2 regions of the Lysinibacillus sp. NPDC093197 genome follow, and region 1 is predicted to be linked to the other one. Evidence: riboswitches for the same ligand, from Rfam matches in the RefSeq annotation. Region 1 holds a riboswitch; the other holds the start of a gene.
The links. A riboswitch is a leader RNA that binds a small molecule or an ion and turns the genes downstream of it on or off. The one in region 1 is predicted to bind lysine.
Positions count from the first base shown of each region.

Region 2: linked by a shared signal. The riboswitch ahead of ACIP9G_RS01400 (transporter substrate-binding domain-containing protein) and the one ahead of ACIP9G_RS15810 (aspartate kinase) in region 1 are both predicted to bind lysine.

Region 1 is NZ_JBIVOH010000006.1:21,782-24,972, reverse strand. It holds gene uvrC (excinuclease ABC subunit UvrC) at 1-1,553, shown strand, start outside; lysine riboswitch at 1,692-1,870, shown strand; gene ACIP9G_RS15810 (aspartate kinase) at 1,973-3,191, shown strand, end outside.
Region 2 is NZ_JBIVOH010000001.1:278,409-281,599, forward strand. It holds gene ACIP9G_RS01395 (amino acid ABC transporter permease) at 1-550, opposite strand, end outside; gene ACIP9G_RS01400 (transporter substrate-binding domain-containing protein) at 872-1,723, opposite strand; lysine riboswitch at 1,843-2,028, opposite strand; gene odhB (2-oxoglutarate dehydrogenase complex dihydrolipoyllysine-residue succinyltransferase) at 2,370-3,191, opposite strand, start outside.

The DNA of each region.
Region 1 (3,191 bases):
ACCTTATTAAACTACACGATCCTAAATACAATATCATGCTAACGGATGATAAAACGTATCCGTATATAAAAATTACGAATGAAAAATATCCACGGCTTATTACAACACGGAAAGTAAAAAAAGATAAAGCAAAATACTTTGGCCCTTATCCAAATGCGTATGCAGCAAGTGAGACAAAAAAGCTGCTTGATAGACTATACCCACTTCGAAAATGTGTACAATTACCTTCAAAAGTTTGCTTGTATTATCATATGGGACAATGCTTAGCGCCGTGTGTAAAAGAAATTGATGCACAAGTATATCACGATATGATTGAAGATATGACGAAGTTCTTAAATGGTGGAGTAGAGACAGTAAAAAAAGAGCTTGAAGCGAAAATGTTGGCTGCAGCTGAGCAACTAGAATTTGAGCGAGCGAAAGAGTTCCGCGATCAAATTGCACATATTGAAACGGTTATGCAAAAGCAAAAAATTGTGTCCAGTGATACTACGAATCGCGATGTATTCGGTTATGCAGTTGAAAAGGGCTGGATGTGTGTGCAAGTCTTTTTCGTTCGTCAAGGTAAGTTGATTGAACGCGATGTTTCTATCTTCCCTATTTATCAGGATGTTGAGGAAGAATTTTTAACATTTGTTGGCCGCTTTTATGAAAAGCCTGAGCATATTAAGCCTAAGGAAATTTTTATTCCTCAGTCAATTGATGCAGCAATTTTAACGGAATTATTAGAGGTTAAAGTGCTAACGCCGAAGCGAGGACAAAAAAAGGAACTAGTAGATTTGGCCATGAAAAATGCAGAAATTGCTGTGGCGGCAAAATTCCAGCTAATTGAGCGACAGGAAGAGCGAACAATTGGTGCTTGCGAGGCATTGGGTGAAGCAATGGGGATTTCAGCACCTCTTCGCATTGAAGCATTTGATAATAGTCATATGCATGGTGCTGATGCGGTATCAGCAATGGTTGTGTTTATTGATGGTAAACCTGCAAAGAAGGAATATCGTAAATACAAGACACGCACAGCCGCTAAACATGACGATTACGGAGCAATGCAAGAAGTGATACGTCGCCGTTACACGCGTGTATTGAAAGAAGGATTGCCATTGCCTGATTTAGTTCTAATAGATGGCGGTAAAGGACAGATGGAAGTAGCGCGAGAAGTGTTAGAGGATGAGCTTGGTCTTGTTATCCCAATTGCGGGCTTAGCAAAAGATGAAAAGCATAATACATCACAGCTTTTATTTGGAGATCCGCCCGATGTCATTGCATTAAAGCGGACAAGTGACGGGTTTTATTTACTACAGCGTATTCAGGACGAAGTACACCGTTTTGCCATTACATTTTTACGCCAACAGCATGAGAAAAATGCTATTCAATCTGTTCTAGATGGAATTGAAGGTGTTGGTCCAAAGCGCAAGCAACAATTATTGAAGCATTTCGGCTCTGTTAAAAAGATTCGTGAGGCAAGTGAGCTTGCACTTCAAGAAGCGGGAATACCTGCGAACTTAGCGAACAGTATTTACAATTATTTTCAACAACAGACATTGTCAAAGGATTAGACATATGCTAAGGTTGTCATAGAACAAAGAAGTGAAAACACTATCTTGTTCTATTACACCTTGTATGAATGTTTATGTGAGCAATGCATAAAAAGGAAGTATTTTCATAAAGGGAAAATTAATAAATTCACTATTTTAAGTGATGATAGAGGTGCAAGATTCAATAGTAGCACATTGAAGGATGGACAAATCCAGTGACAATTTGTGAAAGGGGAGCTTGCCGAAGTGAAGTATCGTTGTTTCCGATACTTTGCTGGTTTTGCATTTAATAGATGTAAGACTGTCGAATCTTTACGTTTCGGAGAGCTATCACACATGCGCAAGCTTTTTATTGTACATGTTGCAGGCAGCTTTCACGTTATGTGAGGGCTGCCTTTTTGCTGTTCTAGAGACGAATTGATAAAAGGAGAATGATGAAAATGGCGAGTATTGTATTGAAATTTGGCGGACCTGCAATAGCTTCAACTGAGCAGATTCGAGAGGTCGCTAAAATAGCGATAGCCAAAAAAGAGCTTGGCTATGAAGTAGTAGTGGTGACTGCAGCAATGGGTCGCACAGCTAAAGACTTAGCGAAGATGGGACGTGATTTATCAGACGATGCTTCTAAACGTGAGATGGATGTACTACTATCAACGACCTCACAATTAGCAAGTGCCCTTTTTGCAATTGCTTTACAAGAGGAAGGCTATGATGCAGTTTCATTGACTGGTTGGCAGGCTGGTGTGCATACAGATGCGAAACATTTTAATGCACGTATCGACCATATCGATGTGAGCCGTATGAAAGAACATTTGATACAAGGACAAATTGTCGTTGTTGCGGGGGAGCAAGGCATTAATAGTGCACACAATATAACAACACTTGGTAAGGGTGGAGCCGAAACCACAGCAGTAGCCATTGCAGCCGCATTAGAAGCGGAACGTGTTGACATTTATACAAATGTGGATGGAGTTTATACAGCAGATCCTCGTCATATTGAAAAAGCAAGAAAGTTAAAGGAGATTTCATATGATGAAATGCTTGAACTATCACATTTAGGTTCACATATTTTACATCCACGTGCAGTGGAGCTCGCAAAAAAGTTTCAAATCCCAGTCATTATTCGTTCAAGTGTAGTAGATACAGAAGGTACTTTATTGAAGGAGGAAGTTGAAATGGAGAAAAATTTAATTGTACGTGGTGTTGCTTATGAGTCTGATACCATTCGCCTAACAATCGGTTATGATACATACTCAACTGCATCGTTAGCAGATATGTTTGCTATACTTGCAGACAATCGCATTAATGTTGATATTATTGTGCAAGCTATTATAGAAGGTGTGAGACCATCAGTATCTTTTACAATTTTAAAAGAAGAGTTTGCTGATGCTTTACGTGTACTAGAGGATAGTAAATTGTCACTTGGTTTTAGCTTTGCAGATTTTGAAATTGGCTTAGCGAAAGTTTCAATTATAGGATCAGGCATGGCATCAAATCCTGGCGTTGCTGCACGAATGTTTGACCGTTTACGCCGCGAGGATATTGCAGTAAAAATGGTCAGTACTTCTGAAATTAAAGTTTCTGTTGTTGTACCACAGGACGAAATGATCCGTGCTGCAAACGCATTACATGAGGAGTTTAATTTAGCAGAAGAGATTC
Region 2 (3,191 bases), on a different contig from region 1:
ATTCCGTTACACCAATTACACTTAAAACGGCAGTATCTTTAATATTCATAATGAGTTGGTTACCTGTTGCAGGTAAGATGTTACGAGCAACTTGCGGTAATACAACATGCATCATAATTTGCACATGCCCCATGCCAATCGCAGAAGCAGCTTCGTATTGACCTTTATCGATAGAGACAATCCCACCACGTACGATTTCAGCCATATACGCACCCGTATTCAGTGAAACGACTAAAATACCAGCAGTAATAAAGTGCATATCGATGCCAAAAGCAATATCTAGCCCGTAAAATACTACCATTGCCTGTACAATCATTGGTGTACCACGGAAAAATTCAACATAGCATGTCAGTATAAAATTAATACATTTTAATAAAAAATGTTTTATACTTTTTTTACGAACTGGAATGGTATGCATAATCCCAATAAAAAATCCGATGAATGCACCAATAATTGTACTGATTGTTGAAATGAGTAACGTATAATACGCTCCTCGTAAAAACATTTGCCAGTTGTTTTCTATAATAGAAATGATCCATTCTAAACTCATGATGTTCCTCCTAACAACGTGTTGTTGCTTTATATCAATTATGCCTTTTGTGAAATCATCTCTTCATTTGAATTCATTTGCTTTATTCAAAATATGTGACACACTTCTTAGACATGACTTTATTCAGAATGACTGCCTCTCTGAACAAACTAAATATGATAAAGGCTGTCCCAGTCGCTCTTAGCAAAATGTCACGACTTTCAATCAGTAAAAATCAACTTCTCTATATGTTGTAAGTGAATTTTCACTTAGAGAAAACAGCATACTTGAAATTTCCGGTATGCTGTTTTTTCGTTAAGGACAACCCTATCTCTTTTTGTATTACTGAGCTGCAGGTTGTTGAAGAATAGCTTCTTCCATAATTTTTTGGCGATCATCTTCTGAAATACCTTTTAAGATTTCATTAATTTTATCTAGACTAGCATCACCTTTACGTAAACCAACTGCAATTGAAGTATTTGAAATATCTGTATCAAATCCTTCTTCAAAAGATACAAATGTGAATTTGTCATTAGCTGCTGCTGCCGAAATACCTTCTGGACGTTCAGCTACATAGCCATCAATTTTGCCAGCTTCTAGAGCTACACGCATTGCAGAGAAGTTTTCCATCGCTGTTTGCTTTTCTACACCTTTAATTTGATCGATAACATTATAGTTAGATGTATTTAGCTGAGATGTAACTTTTGCACCTGAAAAATCTTGAATTGATTTTGCATTTTCATATTTGCTACCTTTTTTAATTACCATTACGAAATCAGAAGTGTAGTAGTTTTCAGTGAAATCAATTGTTTGTTTACGTTCTTCTGTTGGAGACATCCCTGCTACAATCGCATCGATTTTTTTTGACTGAAGCGCAGGTACTAAACCGTCCCATTCCATTTTTACTACTACTAATTTTTTACCTAAGCCATCAGCGATTTTTTTCGCCATTTGTACATCGTAACCGCCTGCATACTCTGCATTATCAGCAATTTTCACTGCTCCGTTTGCATCATCTTGCTGAGTCCAGTTAAATGGAGGATAACCTGCTTCCATCCCAATGCGGAACTCTCCACCAGTTTCTTCCTTTGAACCATCACCTGTTGTCTTTTCATCCTTGTCACCAGAACCACAAGCCGCTAACACGATTGCTGTCATTGCTGTTAACATAAATAACAACCATTTTCTTTTCATCTAAAACTCCCCTTTTCTGTAAAAAAAATAAAGCAACTGTACAAAAAAAGACCTAAGTTTTGAACTTAGGTCTTACCTTTTATTGACAGTTGCCCAAATCCTCACTATAATTTCCATGTTTCCGAGATAGCACAACCTAGTAAACTGGAATTGAATTTACTAGGACAGTCCTGCACTTATTCACTGCAGACCCAGCATAAAAGTACGAGCTCCTTTTATACTTCGGCGATATTTCCTTCTCCATTACGTCTTCGCTTGCTTATACTCAGCAATGGACTAATAAATACCGCGCCTCTACCTCACAAAAAACAAAAGTGAGGTTTGTTTATTTAAATGATATATAGATATTACTATAAAGCTAGCATAGTCGTCAAGATAGTTTTATCATTTTTCTGACTAATTACAAAATTAGCCTATAATCCTTTTAAAATCCATAAATAAAGTAGAATAACATTAACTATGTTTGTCATCATTTCACAAATTTTTATTATAAAAAACAAGATTTATAAACCATAAGAATCGATTTCCCAGTCAAATAAAGGCCATTAAGACCATCAAGCAAATTTCATTATAGCGTAAATCAATCTAAATGAAAAACCCTGCTAAACAGTTAAGTTTGCAGGGTTTGAATACTTAATTTATCGAATTAAGAATTTAATAATAAATCTTCTGGATTTTCAAGTAACTCTTTAACTGTTTTAAGGAAGCCTACAGAATCTTTACCATCGATAATACGGTGGTCGTAAGATAATGCTAAGTACATCATAGGACGAATTTCTACTTCGCCATTTACTTCTACAGGGCGTTTTTTAATTGAGTGCATTCCTAAAATAGCAGCTTGTGTACCGTTCATAATAGGTGTTGACATTAATGAACCGAATACACCACCATTTGTAATTGTGAATGAACCACCTTGAAGATCAGCTAAACCTAATTTTTTATCGCGTGCTTTTTTAGCTAAGTCTGCAATTGAATCTTCAATTTCAGCAAAGTTTTTGCGGTCAGCATCGCGTACAACTGGTACTACTAAACCTTCTTCAGTTGATACAGCTACACCAATATCAAAGAAGTTATTTAAGTGAATTTCATCGCCAACGATTTGAGCATTCACATAAGGGTATTTTTTAAGCGCCGCAACAACAGCTTTTGTGAAGAATGACATGAAACCAAGCTTAGAGCCAGTAGACTCAAAGAATTGATCTTTTTTACGAGAACGTAGTGCCATAACATTTGTCATATCTACTTCATTGAATGTTGTAAGCATAGCAGTCGATTGCTTAACTTCTAATAAACGTTTAGCAATTGTTTGACGACGACGGCTCATTTTTTCAACTGTAACACGTGACTCATCAACAGCTACTACTGCTTTTGGTGCTGCTGGTGTCGCTTGAGGTGCTGCTACAGGTGCTGTACCGTGAGCTGCAACGTCTTGTACACGTACGCGACCTTGTGGATCAACTGGAGATAC